DNA from 4 places in the Leisingera sp. genome. Region 1 is predicted to be linked to each of the others. Evidence: riboswitches for the same ligand, from Rfam matches in the RefSeq annotation. Region 1 holds a riboswitch; each other region holds the start of a gene.
What was found. Region 1 has a riboswitch for cobalamin ahead of AC4HIX_RS12755 (DUF1636 family protein). Riboswitches for the same ligand answer to the same signal wherever they lie in the genome.
Positions count from the first base shown of each region.

Region 2: another riboswitch for cobalamin. It lies ahead of AC4HIX_RS09375 (aromatic ring-hydroxylating oxygenase subunit alpha); the one in region 1 lies ahead of AC4HIX_RS12755 (DUF1636 family protein).
Region 3: another riboswitch for cobalamin. It lies ahead of AC4HIX_RS17825 (DUF4198 domain-containing protein); the one in region 1 lies ahead of AC4HIX_RS12755 (DUF1636 family protein).
Region 4: another riboswitch for cobalamin. It lies ahead of AC4HIX_RS05720 (ABC transporter substrate-binding protein); the one in region 1 lies ahead of AC4HIX_RS12755 (DUF1636 family protein).

Region 1 covers NZ_CEYXRG010000012.1:119,354-123,355, forward strand. The annotation lists gene cobN (cobaltochelatase subunit CobN) at 1-331, opposite strand, end outside; gene cobW (cobalamin biosynthesis protein CobW) at 515-1,549, opposite strand; gene AC4HIX_RS12755 (DUF1636 family protein) at 1,552-1,962, opposite strand; cobalamin riboswitch at 2,059-2,276, opposite strand; gene cobO (cob(I)yrinic acid a,c-diamide adenosyltransferase) at 2,328-2,963, shown strand; gene glpD (glycerol-3-phosphate dehydrogenase) at 3,069-4,002, opposite strand, start outside.
Region 2 covers NZ_CEYXRG010000008.1:26,547-30,548, forward strand. The annotation lists gene AC4HIX_RS09375 (aromatic ring-hydroxylating oxygenase subunit alpha) at 1-788, opposite strand, end outside; cobalamin riboswitch at 895-1,095, opposite strand; gene AC4HIX_RS09380 (alcohol dehydrogenase family protein) at 1,415-2,521, shown strand; gene AC4HIX_RS09385 (DUF1523 family protein) at 2,576-3,220, opposite strand; gene AC4HIX_RS09390 (hypothetical protein) at 3,232-3,498, opposite strand; gene AC4HIX_RS09395 (DUF6638 family protein) at 3,501-4,002, opposite strand, start outside.
Region 3 covers NZ_CEYXRG010000023.1:39,675-43,676, forward strand. The annotation lists gene AC4HIX_RS17810 (adenylate/guanylate cyclase domain-containing protein) at 1-391, opposite strand, end outside; gene AC4HIX_RS17815 (GNAT family N-acetyltransferase) at 441-1,091, opposite strand; tRNA gene AC4HIX_RS17820 (tRNA-Arg) at 1,353-1,429, shown strand; cobalamin riboswitch at 1,999-2,213, shown strand; gene AC4HIX_RS17825 (DUF4198 domain-containing protein) at 2,357-3,142, shown strand; gene cbiM (cobalt transporter CbiM) at 3,153-3,770, shown strand; gene AC4HIX_RS17835 (cobalt ABC transporter permease) at 3,767-4,002, shown strand, end outside.
Region 4 covers NZ_CEYXRG010000004.1:191,919-195,920, forward strand. The annotation lists gene AC4HIX_RS05715 (FecCD family ABC transporter permease) at 1-284, opposite strand, end outside; gene AC4HIX_RS05720 (ABC transporter substrate-binding protein) at 281-1,291, opposite strand; cobalamin riboswitch at 1,437-1,630, opposite strand; gene AC4HIX_RS05725 (succinylglutamate desuccinylase/aspartoacylase family protein) at 1,767-2,810, opposite strand; gene AC4HIX_RS05730 (hypothetical protein) at 3,093-3,392, shown strand; gene AC4HIX_RS05735 (paraquat-inducible protein A) at 3,422-4,002, shown strand, end outside.

The DNA.
Region 1 (4,002 bases):
GCGCAATGCCCTTGCGGCGGGCGAGGTCCTGCAGCGTGGCGAGGCCGTAGGACCAGTAGCTTTCGCCGCCGATCAGACGGACCAGGACGCCCTTGGCGCCCTCCAGCGTCTGTTCCGCGTAGACGTCGACCGACAGCGGGTGCTTGAGCGCCACCAGGTTGGCGAGGCGCAAGCTGGGCAGTTTGCCGTCCGCGCGGTGCCAGCCCGCCGCGAAGGCGCCGAGATCGCTGTCGGAGAAGGACAGCACCACAAGGTCCGCAGGCGTCTGCCCGAGGTCCTGCGGGGTATCGGTCTCGTCAAGGCCGTGGCTTTCGCGGAAGACGACGTGCATGGGTCAGGCCTTTGTATTCTGGCAAGCAATGGGCGCTCTGAGGGCTGCGCCCGAGCCTGGGAGGGTGCGAATGCGCCCTCCCATTTTGCCGGAGGCAAACCCTTGGTTTGACGGGAGGATCGGGCGCAGCCCGGCCTGCGGCCGGGCAATGTCATTTGAAATGAAGCGCCAGACCGGCATTGCTTACGCTCCCAGCTCGGCGCGGATGGCCTGTTCGTCGATGTCGTCGTGCTCGGCAATGACCACCAGGGCGGTCTTGCGCGGCTGCGCGCCCCAGGGCTGATCGTATTGGGCACGCAGGCGCTCGCCCACGGCCTGAACCAGCATCCGCATCGGTTTCCCCTCCACCGCGACATAGCCTTTGACGCGCAGGATGTTGCGCTCGCGGGCGAGTTTCACGATGGCATTCTGCAGCGCTTCCGGGTCGGAGACTTCGCCCATTTCGACAACGATGCTTTCAAAATCGTCATGCTCGTGGTCGTGATGGCCGTCGTGATGGCTGGGGCGGGCTTCCAGGTCGTCCTCGGCAGCGGCGCCCAGGCCCAGGATGATGCGCGGGTCGATGACGCCCTCGCTCATCGGCAGGATCGGCAGCTTGCGGGGCGCCTCGGCCTCGATCACCGCGCGGGCCTTCTCGACGCCTGCGTCGCCGGCCAGGTCAGCCTTGGACAAGAGAACGATGTCGGCGCAGGAGATCTGATCTTCGAACACCTCGGACAGCGGGGTTTCGTGGTCGATGCTGTCATCGGCCTCGCGCTGGGCCTGAACCGCGTCCAGGTCGGGGGCGAACTGGCCCTTGGCGACGGCCTCGGCATCGGCCAGCGCAATCACGCCGTCAACGGTGATGCGGGAGCGGATCGCGGGCCAGTCGAAAGCCTTCAGGAGCGGTTTCGGCAGGGCCAGGCCGGAGGTTTCGATCACGATGTGATCCGGCTTTTCCGGCAGGTCCATCAGCTGTTCGATGGTGGGAATGAAGTCATCCGCGACGGTGCAGCAGATGCAGCCGTTGGCCAGCTCCATGATGTTTTCCGCCGGGCAGTTCTCATCGGCGCAGGACTTCAGGATGTCGCCGTCCACGCCGGCAGTGCCGAACTCGTTCACCACCACGGCCAGGCGCTTGCCCTGCGGGTTCTGCATCAGGTGGCGGATCAGGGTGGTTTTCCCCGCGCCCAGGAAGCCGGTGATGACGGTGACGGGGATCTTGTTGAGGTCGCTCATGATTACTCCTCGGAGAAGAACTTGGCCGGCGGGATGCGGGCAACGGATTGCTTGCGGAAGGTCTGCGGGCGTTCGCGCCAGGGCACGACGCCGTCGGCGGTGGCGGCGTAAGCCGCGGCGCCTTCCAGGATTTCGGGGACGTGCTGGTCCGGGTCGAGGTCGCCGTAGACATAGGTCCAGCGCTCTGTGCCGCCGACCAGCGCCACGGCGCAGCCGCGTTTGCAGGAGGACAGGCATTCAACGCCGCGCAGTCGGACGCCTTCGGGCATTCCGGCCTCTTCCAATGCGGCGTGCAGGATAGCGCCGGGGCGGGCGGCCTCCGGGTCGGCGCCCTCGCGGCGGCATGTGAGGCAAACGGTCAGCGTGACCGGTCCGGGGGTGCTGGCGGTCTTGCCCGCCATATCGTCAGCCATCGGCGCGTCTCCTGTCGCGGCAGGCGTGGGGATGGCCGAAAGGGGGGCGGCGGCGTGCCAGCCCCTCAACCGGTCGCGGAACACCCCGCCCGCCCGTTGTTCTCTCTCTCGCTGGCAGGTCTCCCGGCTTGCGGATGCCAAGGCGCTTTGCCTTGCCGGCCATCCTGCCTTCCCGGGGTCTCTCCCAGTGGCATGGCGGCCTCATCCGGTCACGGTCGCGGGGGCGGCTGTGCTTCGGCAATCCAAAGATATTTGGCGGCCTTCACATTCCCTCTTCGCCTGCTTTCGCAGGAACCAGCGAAACCCCCTTGCGCTATCGCGCCCTTCTTTGTCAAGACATGGGGTCAAACAGCTGGAGAGCCCCCATGAGCGAAAAGTCTGAAACCGGCATCTCAGAAGAAGAAGCCGCCCGTCATGCGTCGAAAATGGCCAAGAAGAAGGCCGCGCGCGACCGGATGATGAAGACCAAGGACGGCGAGAAGGGCCTGATCATCGTTCACACCGGGCCGGGCAAGGGAAAATCCTCGTCGGGGTTCGGCATGATCATGCGCTGCATCGCCCACAAGATGCCCTGCGCCGTGGTGCAGTTCATCAAGGGCGCCTGGCAGACCGGAGAGCGGACGCTGATCGAGGAGAACTTCAGCGATCTCTGCCAGTTCTATGCAATGGGCGAGGGCTTTACCTGGGAGACACAGGACAAGGCCCGCGACATCGCCGCCGCGCAGAAGGGCTGGGAGAAGGCCAAGGAGATGATCCTGGATGAGCGCAACACCATGGTGCTGCTCGACGAGATCAACATCGCGCTGCGCTATGAGTATCTGGACCTGGAGGAGGTGCTGGAGTTCCTGGTGGAGCACAAGCCGCCGATGACGCATGTGGTGCTGACCGGGCGCAACGCCAAGGAAGAGCTGATCGAGATCGCCGATCTGGTGACCGAGATGGGCCAGATCAAGCACCCGTTCCGCGCCGGGGTGAAGGCGCAGAAGGGCGTCGAGTTTTAAGACGCTTTCTGAATGTCCCGCCCGGCCGATAGGCCGGGCCGCGCCAACCCGCCCCCACGGGGCGGCGCGACTGCACCTCCCCTCGGGTTGGCCCGTCCCTCAGTTCTATGCCGCGAGCTGTGCGGCCTTGCCTTGGATGTAGGTATCCACCGCTGCGCGCTGGGTTTCATCCAGCCGCAGGCCGAGCTTGGTGCGCCGCCACAGGTAATCGTCGCCCGCGCGCACCCATTCGCGGGCAATCGCCCAGTCGAGCTCCCGCGCGGTGATGGTGGCGCCAAAGTCCTGGCCCAGATCGCCGGCGGATTTCGCGTCACCCAGCACCTCCCAGGCCTCGGTGCCATAGGCGCGGATCATCCGGCCCGCCCAGTAGGGTGTCAGGAACGGATAGTCCGCGGCGAGTTTGGATGTCAGCTTTGCCACATCCGCCACCGGGAAGTCGCCGCCGGGCAGGGCCACGCCTGCGGTCCAGTCGGCGGGCAGCTGCGGGAACACCTCGCCGATCTTCGCCAGAGCCGCCTCGGCCAGTTTGCGGTAGGTGGTGATCTTGCCGCCAAAGACGTTGAGCAGCGGCGCCTGCGCCTGGTCCAGCGTCAGCACGTATTCGCGGGTGGCCGCGGTGGCGGAGCTGGCGCCGTCGTCATAAAGCGGGCGCACGCCGGAGTAGGTCCAGACGATATCGTCGCGCGTCACCGGCTTCTCGAAGTATTCGGAGGCAAAGGCCGCCAGATAATCCTGCTCGGCTTCGGTGCAGACCGGTGCGGTGTCCGGGTCCGGGTGGTCGGCGTCGGTGGTGCCGATCAGGGTGAAATCCTGCTCGTAAGGAATGGCAAAGATGATCCGCCCGTCGGTGCCCTGAAAGAAATAGCAGCGCTCGTGGTCGAACAGTTTGGGCACCACGATATGGCTGCCGCGCACCAGGCGGATGTTCTCGCGGCTGTTCTGGCCCAGCTTCTGGTGCAGCACGTCGGCAACCCAGGGGCCGCCTGCGTTGACCAGCATCTTTGCGCGGTGCTCCTGCTCCTCGCCGGTTGCGCGATCC
Region 2 (4,002 bases), on a different contig from region 1:
GGCATCCGCGCCACGCGGTACTGGCCGCGCGCGTCGATCTGGAACTGCGACGGCACGCCCGCCGCCTCGATCCGGTCGAAATGCTTCTGCAGGTGCGGCGGGTTCTCGCCGCCTTCAATACCGGTCACCGACGGATCCTCCGGGAAGGTCCGGCACAGCGACGGGTGGTTGCCGCCGCAGTGATAGCACTCGCGGTTGTTCTCCCAGACCAGCTTCCAGTTGCCCTTCTCGATGATCGAGCTTTCATAGGCGACCTTGGCATTGGCCAGGTCATGCGGCTCCAGATAGGGACGCGCCACCTCAGCAAAAGCATCGAAATCCGGCGCTTCATCCGCCAGGCAGATGTAAATCAAACCCGCCAGATCGCGGCAGTGCACCGGCTTCAGCCCGTGCTTGGAGGCATCGAAATCCGGCCCCATGTCGCGCGCCCACAACAGCGAGCCGTCCAGCTCATAGGTCCACTGGTGGTAGGGGCAGACCAGTTTGGGCGAATTGCCTTTCTTCGCCTTGCAGACGACCGAGCCGCGGTGGCGGCAGGCATTGTGGAAGGCGCGCACCTGGCCATCGGTGCCGCGCACGATGATGACGTTGTAGGCGCCGACCTGATGGGTCACGAAATTGCCCGCCTTCGGGATCTCGCAGGCGGGAATGGCAAACAGCCACTCGCGATAGAAGATCTGCCGCATGTCCAGATCCAGAACGCCCGGATCGGTATAGAACGCCTGTTCCAGGGAATAGTTTTTCTGACGGGCCACCAGTTTGGCCAGAATCTCGCTGTCCTGAAGCATCTGCTTCTCTCCTTTGCCGCATCCCCGCGGCAGGTTGGCTTGGCTGCGGGCATGGAGAGAGAGATTGCAGGCCACGCGCCCGCAACCGCCCCGCCGCCGCCCGCGGTTGACGTTTTTTGGCAAGGCTGGTTTCCGGACTGTCCCGGGGCCATTCGGCGGCGGGGCCTGGCACCTTCCCGAAGCCATTGGCTTCAGTGGTTTTTTGCCATGCCTTGCCCGGGGTCACCGTTGCGGGGGCAGTGCCGGAGTTTCACCAGCTTCCCAATTCTCTGCCCCGAAAGGCGGCACCTTGCTGAGGCGGAAATTGCCCTAATCCCGGCCCGCAAGCGGAGACAAATCCGACCCGCCGAAACCGGAAAAAGACATGCATGTTTGGGGGGGCCGGCGGGACAGGGATGTCCAGAATCTCAAACCGGCATCCGCCAGCCTGTTTGCGGCAAGGCGCTGATCTTTGGTGTATTTCCCCTCGACCCAGACACAAGGACCGATTCGCGGGGCGGTGGCCAGCAGGCAGGCCGGGCTGCGCCGCCGGATTCCGCCCTTGCCGCCGCCCCCGCCCTGCGGGCAATAATTGCGCCAAATTCCAAGACCTTTCACCAACCCCGCGTGATCAGAAAAGGCCGCCCATGCCCGGACCCAAAACAGACAGCAGCGTTAAAACCATGATGGCCGTCGTGACCACCGGAAACGGCGGCTATGACAAGCTTGAATACAAAGCCGTGCCGATCCCGGAGCCCGCAGAGGGGGAGCTTTTGCTGCGGGTCCTCGCAGCCGGGGTAAACAACACCGAAATCAACACCCGGCTCGGGTGGTATTCCTCCAGCGTGACAACGGACACCGCCGCGGCCGCCGGCCATCAGGAGACCCATGCCGAGCAAAAGGCCGACGGCGGCTGGAACAAGGCAACCCCCTTCCCCCTGATCCAGGGCACCGATTGCTGCGGCGAGGTTGTCGCCGCCGGCCCAGGCGCCAGCCAGACCCTGACCGGCAAGCGGGTTCTGGTGCGGCCCTGCATGCGCCCCAATGGCTACGGTGTGATGGACAACGTCTGGATGGCCTCGGACTTCGACGGCGCCTTTGCCCAGTACGTCAAAGTCCCCGCCTCCGAGGTGTTCCCCGTGGACTGCGCCTGGTCGGACGAAGAGCTGGCAACGATCCCATGCGCCTACGGCACGTCCGAGAACATGCTGCACCGCGCAGACGTCCGCGCAGGCGAACTGGTGCTTGTGACCGGTGCCTCCGGCGGTGTCGGCTCCGCCACAGTGCAGCTGGCCAAACGCCGCGGCGCCCGGGTGGCGGCAATCACCAGCCAGGGCAAGATGGATCAGCTGCGGGAGCTAGGTGCGGATATCGTTCTGGACCGCGGCAGCAATCTGCTGGCGGAGCTGGGCGGGGAAAGCGTGGACGTGGTCGTCGACAACGTCGCGGGGGCCGGCTTCCCGCAGATGATCAAGCTGCTGAAACGCGGCGGCCGCCTTGTGTCCAGCGGCGCCATCGCCGGGCCGGTTGTCGATCTGGACATGCGGGACATGTATTTGAAGGACGTCACCCTGATCGGCTGCACCGCCTGGGACGAGCCGGTGTTTCCGAACCTGATCTCATACATCGAGCGCGGCGAGATCCGGCCGCTGCTCGCCAAGGTCTTCCCGCTCAAGGACATCGCCAGGGCACAGCAGGAGTTCCTGGAGAAAACCCATTTCGGCAACTTCGTTCTGGTGCCGCCGCAGGCCTGACGGCCGACAGGCCTTCAAGACCAATGAAAAGGCCGCCTGGGGGGCGGCCTCTCCTCACTTCGATTTCCAGCTGTCCAGCCAGCGGCGGAACCGGCCCTGCCGCTCTGAAATCGCATCGCCCGCGGCATAAAGACTGTCCTCGGCGCTTTCGAGCATCGGGTCGATCCGCGCCCGCCGAAACCGGCGCCAGCGCACATAGATGGCCCACATGACCGCGGCCAGCAGCACCAGGAAGATGATGCTGAACCAATTGGTTGGCTTGTCCTCCGGCCCCGCCACCGGCTTGATCGACACCGCGTTGGGGAAGATCGACAGGAACTCGTTGCGCCAGCCGTAATGCATCACCGCCACCCACTCCGGGTTGGCCCTGGTCGAGATACTGTCATTGGCGTCAGTGTACAGGTTGGCGGTGTCGAACTTGAAATAGGGCGGCCAGCTCCAGCCGGTGTCTTCGTTGCGATAGACGATGGCCCGGCCGCTGGGGCGCACCCCTTGGATAAACTGCACATCCCGGTTGATCAGCTGCGCCGACTGGTCGTCGGGTTTGGACCAGAAGATGCGGGTCCAGTCGTTCAGCTCCTGCCGCTCCTCGTACGTGTTGACGATGCGCACCACGTCGTACTGCGGCAGCGTGTAATGCAGGAAGGCGCCGAACAGCACCCAGAAGGTGATCAGAAAGGCCCATTTGATGAAACGCACGGGGCAGCTCCTCACATGAAGTTAATGACATAGACCAGAAGCGCGATGGCTCCCAGTGGAACGATATAGACCAGGAGGATCAGCTTGCGCCGGAACGAGCGGTCATACTGCCTCAGCCCCCGCTGGATGAAGGCCGCGCGGTCGCCGGTCAACCCCTTGTCTTTCCAGCGCCGTTTCAGCTTCGCCCGCCGCACCTCCCGCGAATAGAGCGACACCGCGCCATAGACCACGGTCAGCCCCACCAAAAGGATCAGGACCAGGCGGATAAAGCCGAACATCTCTATCGCCCCCTCACCCGGTTCACCGCACCCCAGGGGCCTACCCGCTCCACCACGTTCTCGCTCCGGCTGCGCGGCAGCTTCGGCATCCGCCCCTCCATATCCGGCTCATGCCCGAACAGCGCCTCCCGCGCGCCGGCCTTGTCCACCGCATACTCCCGCGCCAGGAATTCCGCCGCATAGGCCTTTTTCGTTTCCGGCCAGCCGCGGTACTGGCGGTAGAATTCCTCCTTGTGGCAGATGAACAGCTGCCGGAAGTCATGCGGGCACAGCTCCGCCAGCAGCATGTTGACCAGATCGCGGTCCGGCGTATCCGACGCCCGCAGGGAATAGAAATAGGCCGGATGGCCCGAGGAAATCCGCGGCCATTTACCGCCCCCCTCGGCCCAGCGCACCAGCGCCGCCAGCCCCTCGAACTCCGCCGGCAGCTCATCCGCATGGCGCGCCGCCATCCGCCTCAGATCAGACCGCGACAAGCCCGACAGGTCCCGCCCCTTCTCCGTC
Region 3 (4,002 bases), on a different contig from region 1:
CCTGCAGCCGGGCGGCAATGTTGACGTTGTCGCCATGGATACCTCGGTCATCGACCAGAATTTCGCCCATATGCACACCGGCGCGAAACCGGAGGTGCTGATCGTCCGGCCGCGCACGGTTGTTTATCTCGGCAATACGGTGCAGCTCGACGCCAAACTCCACAGCATGCGTGGCTGTCTCAAACAGCGCCAGAACCCCATCGCCGCGGACCGCCACCACTTGCCCGTCATGTGCCTGGCAAGCCGCTTCCAGCTGTTCCAAGAGGGATTTCAGGGCACTGTAGGTATCGATTTCATCATTGCCCATAAGCCGGGCATAGCCGACGACATCGGCAAACAGCACCGCACCAAGCTGGCGGCGGACTCTTGTTGTCTTTTTTTGGCCGCTCACAAGCTGTCCTCCTCCTGTGAGTGCGGGCTGGGGCCGCTGGTATGCGCGCTCATCCTTCTAGCGGGTTGTCCGGGCCGGGCGGCCAGACCCAGCCGGCGGCTTCTGCGCCGCGGAAACTTACGCGCGGGCCCGCGCCAAGCTCCTGCGCCAGCGCTTTGCGGCTGGCGTCCCATTCCTCGCGCAGGAGGCCGACAGTGACCATGTCAAAGAACCGGCCTTCTGCAAACCATGCGGCCCGCATTCTGCCTTCGGTCGCAAAGCCGGCACGCGCGGTCAGGTGCTTGCTGCGGGTATTGTCGGCACGGTAGTATGATGTAACGCGATTTAGCCCGATCTGCCGGAAGGCAAAGTCCAGAAGCAGCGCCAGGGCGCGTATCCCCACACCCTGCCTGCGCTTGGATTCTTCGATAAACATGGCAATGACGGCATCACGGTTCACCGCTGAGATGCTATCCAGCCCGGTGATACCGCACAGTTCACTGGACTCCGTGGTAAGTGCGAACCAGCACTTATTCGCGTTTGCCTTTGTATCGGACAATAGCTCCCATGACTGCTCCAGCCCCTGTGCGCTGAGCGGCACGCGGTTTGAGCGATCAAAACATGCCATGTCAGCAATGTTCTGAAGCCAGCCTGCGGCTGTGGCTAGGTCCGCTGTTTCAAGCGGCCTGAGCTGAAAACACGCTGAGTTCCGGTCCGGCATCCGCCGCCCCCTTTCGGTTTGCGGTACGCGTCTTCCCCGGCGCAAAACCTGGCGGGGAAGACATGGCTTCAGACTTATACCACAATTCCGGCCGGTCTTGGGGCGAAGAGCGGCCGGATGTCAACGCGGCCGAACGGGGGCACGCCCTTGTGGTTCGGCCGTCCGCCGAGGTTTGCACGGAAGCTGCTGGTGAAGAAAAACGGAAACAGCCGTCTTTTAGGGTTGCGACTCTGCGATGCTATCAGTAAACCCCGCCGCAGTGGACCGATAGCTCAGCTGGATAGAGTACTTGACTACGAATCAAGGGGTCGGGGGTTCGAATCCTCCTCGGTCCGCCACTTCCTCCCTTGTCGCGCGACATAAAGTTTTGCCATTTGCGACAGAACCTTTCCTTTTGCGTGTCTCCAACATTCCCGCTCGCGCCTCCTGTTCCGCCAGTGGCCAAGCGTTCCCTGATTTTACTTTCGGAAGACCTCGTGTCGCAGAGAGGGCAAAACAGGGGGGGGAGCGCAGTTGTTGCCGCTTGAAGCGAACTGGTATCACTCTGGGGAACGGGGCCGCGAGGGTTTTAACGCCGGGTTGCGAGGCGAGATTCTGAACGGGAAGCCTTCTGCAGGTCAGAAGAGCCCCAAATCCTGATCGAACAAGGGGCAAGGAAAACCCAATACCGGCAGAACGTACGGTGCTTTGGACTATCTCTGCCGGGCTCGGGCAATCGTCATTCCGGTGGCGGTCTTAAACCGTGAAACCGGGTCACACGAAAGGAATACCGTTGGAAACCGGCCACCGTTTGCGCGCATCACGCAGGCCTGCCGACTGGCCGTTGCAGTCCGGTAACAGTCATCTGCAGTGTCAATCCCGTGACTGAGCAGAAGGCAAGACGCTTGACTCAGAAATTCGGTTTTGCCATTCAACCAGTGTGACCGGTTCCGCAAGTGTTTCAATGCGCAGCGGAAGAAATAGGGAACACGGTGCGGCGTACCCAAAAGGGACCAAATCCGTGACTGCCCCCGCAACTGTGAGCGGTGAGTGACGCTGAAGACGCCACTGGGATCATCCCCGGGAAGGCCAGCCGAACCAGGACCCGCGAGTCAGGAGACCTGCCGGACACAAGGACCGAGGCCCCGCTTGCGGAGTTTCTGCCCTTTTCCACCGGACGCCGGGGTGAGCGTCTGGCGCGACGGCCGTTCCGGCGACTCCGTGCCAATACTCCCCGTTGTTCATTCCTGATTGCAGGTGCGCCTGCATCGTCGAATGAGGACGAAATGAAACTGAACTATCTGGCCGCAGCACTGGCCGTTTCCCTGCCTGCCGCCGCGTCGGCGCATTTCCAGCTGAATTACACCGAAAGAGCGCTGATCGAGAAGCCCGGTGACGTGCCGATGGGCCTGGTTTTCTGGCATCCCATGTCAAACGGATACGCTATGGACATGGGCGCGCCGGAAGAATTCTTCATGATCCACAAAGGCGAAAAGACCGACCTTTCGGATCGCCTTGAGCCCGCCACTTTCAAGGGCGCTGAGAACGAAGCTTCGGCCTACAAGGCGTCCGTCCCGGTGAAACGCTCCGGCGACTATGTCGTGGTGACCGTGCCTTCACCCTACTACGAGGAAAGCGAAGATATCTATATTCAACAGATCTCAAAAGTCGTGCTGAACCGAAACACTTTGCCGACCGACTGGGATAAGCCGGTCGGGCTGGCCACCGAGATTCTGCCGTTGAACAAACCCTACAATGTGATCGTCGGATCCACCTTTTCCGGTCAGGTTCTGGCGGGCGGCGCGCCAGTCCCCGGTGCTGAAATCGAGATCGAGTTCATGGCGGCCGAGCCTGACCTCAAAGCGTTTTCGGCCACCGATCCCACCGTGGGTGAGATGCCGGGCGGAGCGATCGTTGCTATCGCGGACCAGAACGGCGTGTTTTCCTTCGGCATCCCGAAAGCAGGCTACTGGGGTTTTGCCGCTCTGGGGTCCGGCCTGGCAACCGAGCACAACGGCAAGGAACTCAGCCAGGATGCTGTGCTGTGGATCCACGCTGAAGAGCTGAAGTGAAAGCAGACCGATGCATATCGTAGACGGCGCTCTGTCAAACCCGGTAGTGATTGGCGGCGCTGTTGCTGCAGCCGGCGGTATCGCTATGGGTCTGCGCAGCCTGCCGCTGGAGCGCATTCCGGCGGCAGGGGTTCTTTCGGCCAGTTTCTTTGTGGCTTCGCTGATCCATGTCCCGATCGGGCCCAGTTCGGTTCACCTGATCCTGAACGGGCTGGCCGGGCTGGTTCTGGGATGGGCCGCGTTTCCGGCACTGTTTGTCGGGTTGTTGTTGCAAGCGGTGTTCTTTGGCTTTGGCGGGCTGACGGTGCTGGGTGTGAATGCCGTGAATATCGCCTTGCCCGCTGTTCTGGTGGGGCTGGCTTTCCGCCCGCTGGTGGCTCGCGGCTCGCCGCTGCACGGCGCGATCTGGGGCGGTATCGGAGGCGGAGCTGCGATAGCGGCAACGACATTGGCCGTAGCCTTCTCGCTAATGCTGTCCGGCGATGAGTTCATTCTAGCCGCCAAGCTTGTCTTCTTCTCGCATATACCTGTGATGGTTATCGAAGCGCTTCTGTCAGGCGCCGCAATCTTCCTGGCCCGGCGGGTTAAACCTGAGCTGTTCTTTGACACGAAAGGCAGCCTGACGTGATCCGGTCCTGTGTTCTGATTCTTGCTCTTCTCGCACCGCTGCCGGCATTGGCCCACAATGTGATCTCTGCGGTATTCCCCTCCGGCTCGGATATCGAGGGCGAGGTTGGCTTTTCCAATGGCGCAATGGCTCCGGACTTGCTGATCGAAGTCTTTGACGAAGCTGGGAGCAAGCTGGGTGAAACCAATACGGACTCCGACGGCTTTTTCCTGTTCACACCGTCGGAGCCGGT
Region 4 (4,002 bases), on a different contig from region 1:
CGCAGCAGCGCCTGCAGCACCACACCGGTCACCGCCAGCGCCGCGCCGCAGGCCCCGGCCACCAGTGCCCGCGGCAGCCGGTAGCTCCAGATGATGCCCTGATCCACCGGGTCCACCGGCAGCCCCGCCCCGGCCAGCTTGTTGACCAGAACGGACAGGACAAGGTCAGGCGCAATCGAGGTCTCACCGATCATTGCGCCTGCCAGAACCGCCGCAGCCAGCACCGGCAGCGCCAGGCAAGCGCCCCGGACGCCGTGCCATGCAAGTGCGGCGGCTGCGCTCATCCGCCGTTGCCGATCGCGCTGAGCTCAGCGGCCAGGTCTTCCAGCGCCGGGATGGCGCGGATGGTGGCATCCATCGCCTGGGCGTCCATCACCACGATACGGTTGTTCTTGACCGCGTCCATCTGGCTGGCGACCGGGTCGGTGCGCAGGAATTCCAGTTTTTTCTCATAATCGTCGGCAGCAAAGCGGCGGCGGTCCATGCGGGCGATCACGATCACCGTCGGATTGGCCTTGGCGATGGTTTCCCAGCCGACGGTCGGCCATTCCTCGTCGGTCTCGATGACATTGCGCAGGCCCAGCTGCTGCATCATGTAGCCCGGCGCGCCTTTCTGGCCGGCCACAAACGGATCGCTCTCCAGCTCAGGCGAGGAGAACCAGAACACGGCGGAGGCATCCTCCAGCGCAACCTCTTGCGCCTTGGCAACGGCCGCAGCCTCACGCGTCTTGTAGTCGGCGACCAGCTCAGCGCCCTTTTCGGCCTCGCCGAAGATCGCTGCCAGCTCCTCGATCCCCTGATACAGGCTTTCGGTGGTGAACATCTGCGTGCGGGTGCCGTCGCCGCCGGTGGTGTTGTCCTTGCCTGCGCAATCGGCGGGCATCACATAGGTCGGGATGCCCAGGTCATGGAACTGCTCGCGCTTGGCGACCACGCCCTCGGGGCCGACGTGCCACTCGTACTGCGCTGCAACCAGGCCCGGGCGTTTGGCCACCACACTTTCAAAGCTTGGGTCGTTGTCGGCCAGCCGTTCGACCTTGGCGTTCACGTCCGCGTATTCCGGCAGAACATCGTTGAACCAGACCGAAGTGCCCAGCACCTTATCCCCCAGCCCAAGCGCATAGAGCACTTCCGTGGCCGCCTGGCCAACCGTGACGGAAGACGCCGCAGGTGCTTCGAAGGTGACGGTCTGGCCGCAGTTCTCGATGGTCAGTGGAAAGCTCTCGCTGGCGGCCGCGGCCTGGGCCGCGACGGTGAAGGAAAGGCCGATCAGGCCGGAACGCAGAAACATGATTTTCGATCTCCATGTGTCAATGACCGGAGAACGGGTGAAAGGGCATTGACCGGCAGTGCGGAGGGCCTGAGCCCTTCCTCTGCGCCGCCTGAAAGCAGCAGCGCGGTCTGCCGGCAACCTCCCCGGACAACCCCGTCCGGTGTGCTTCGGTTTCATACCGGCAGGTCTCCTGACTGGCGGGTCATCGTCTGGGCCGCCTTCCCGGACCGCTGGGATCCAGTGACGCGATGGCTCAGCACTCGCCGCCTACAGTTGCGGGGGCAGTTCCGGTTGGTGCCCGGCAGGCACCGCGGATTCCCTCTTAGCCCTTGCGGGACCGGTAAAGCGCGCGTAGCGCATCACTTTGGTTGCGGCAAGAAAAAGTTGCTGCCGCTGCGGAAATCCTCGGCAAAAGGTGCGCCTGCCAAAGGCTGCGGCAACCGCGTGTTGAGCAGCCGGACCCATTGGCAAGTGCTGGCCCCCATGTTGCCGTTCAGAGAATTTCATCCTCGTCGAACATCGGGTCGTCCTCCAGCTGGGCGCTCAGGTCCTCCACCGAATCCTCCGCCTTCTCGACGGAGCGGACCCTGCCGAGGTGGAACACGGCATCGCCCTCGTTCACGATGGGCATTACCGCACGCCCGACGATCAGCCCGTCGAAAGGCGCCAGGATCTCCTCGTCATGCTCACCGAACGGGTCGGACACCGAGCCCATCAGCTCCCCTTCCCGGACCAGTTCGCCATCGTCCTTGTACACCCGCAGAAGCCCGCCCATCGGCGCCCGCAGCCATTTGCTGGAGACGCAGAACTGCGGCTGCGACTTGGGCTTGGATATGCCCTTGGCCGGGACCATTCCCATGTGCCGCAGCACCCGCAGGATACCCGCCAGCCCGGCACGGATCGACAGTTCGTCAAAGCGCAGGCCCTCGCCCGCCTCATACAGAAGCACATCCTTGCCCGTCTCCTTGGCCGCGCCGCGCAGCGAGCCGTCGCGCAGCGGCGACTGCATCACGATCGGGGCGCCAAAGACGCCGGCAAGCTCGCGGGTGCTGGGATTATCGGGCGAGATGCGGATTTGCGGATAGTTGGTCCGGTGGATTGCTGCCGAATGCAGGTCGATACCGAGGTCCGAACGGGCCACCACCTCTGTCATGAAAAGATGCGCCAGACGCGAAGCCAGCGAACCATGCTCGCTGCCGGGAAACACCCGGTTGAGGTCGCGCCTGTCGGGCAGATAGCGGGAGTGGTTTATGAAGCCGAAGGCGTTGACGATCGGCACCGCAATCAGCGTGCCCTTGAGCGTCGTCAGGTTCGGCGCCCGCAGCAGCCGCCGGATGATCTCCACGCCGATCACCTCGTCTCCGTGCACGCCGCCGCTGACAAACACCGTCGGCCCGTCCTGGCGGCCATGCACAACATGCGCCGACATCGTGACCGGCGTGTGGTCGGACAGAACGCTGACCGGCAGGTCAACCGTCAGCCGTGAGCCCGGCGCCACCTTGGCGTGGCCGATGGTGAAATGCTGCCTTGCCTTCATACTGCCCCCTTGATTTGAACGGCCCCGGTCCTGAGACCTTTGCGGGTGAAAGGTTTGACACTGCCCGCCTGCTTGGCAAGTCTCATCTGAAATCCTTTCCTGTCTCTTGCGCAACTGCCCGTGGCGAGAGTGGACGCAGGTAAGCCGCCTGCAATCCTGCCCCCTCGGCCGAATGCCACGTGCGCAGGCTGCTGCTCCTCGCTGCCGGAGACCTGCGGTTGCCGCCCCAGTACATACGTGATATTTTCTTGTCTATAGGCAAAAATCTTCCGGAAAAATTGAATGCCCGTCTTTAACACTGCCGCAAATGCCCTGGCAGGGTTTTATTCCCAGGAATTCGGCGGCAAGACCTCCGGGCGCTACAGAATCCCGCGCAAACTGTTGCAGGAGATCTGCGGACGGCGCCGGCTGTATGACGACGATGTCACCGCTCTCTCGCGCGCGCTGCTGGAAAAAGGCTATGTTCTGATTGATATGGACAGTTTCTTTGTGGTTATGAGCGCCAACGCCTTCGCCAATTACAGGCGGGTCAGCAAGGAGACGCTTGCAGCTCAGGCCGCGGCAGGCGGAACTTCGTGCTGAGGCTGGCTGCGCGACCGGACAAGGATGAGATGGACCCAGAACAGCTGATTGCCTGCCCTGCCTGCGACGTGCTGCACCGCGATCAGGAGGTGGCCAAGCATGCGGTCGCCAGATGCGCCCGCTGCGGCACCGTGCTGGCGGCACCCAAGTCCGGGGCGATGACCCGTATCGCGATGCTGTCGCTGACCGCGCTGATCCTGCTGGCCGCCGCGGCCGGTTTCCCGTTTCTGGAATTGCAGGCTCAGGGACTGTCGCACCGGGCTTCGGTGCTGGATGCGGTGCTGGCCTTTTCCCGCGGGCCGATGGCGCCCTTGTCGCTGGCCACCGGCCTGCTGATCGTGCTGCTGCCTGCCGCCCGCTATGGCGCCCTGGTCTACACCCTGGCGCCGATGGCCTTGGGTTGGCACCCTGCCCCGCATGCCGCCGCGGTCTACCGCTGGGCGGAATGGCTCAAGCCCTGGGCAATGGCCGAGATCTTCATTATCGGTGTGGCGGTCGCCCTGGTCAAAGTGTCCGGACTCGCCCGGGTCGGGCTGGGCCCCGCCTTCTGGGCCTTTGCAGCGCTTCTGGTGGTGACCATCCTGACTGACAGTACAATTTGCAGGCTGAC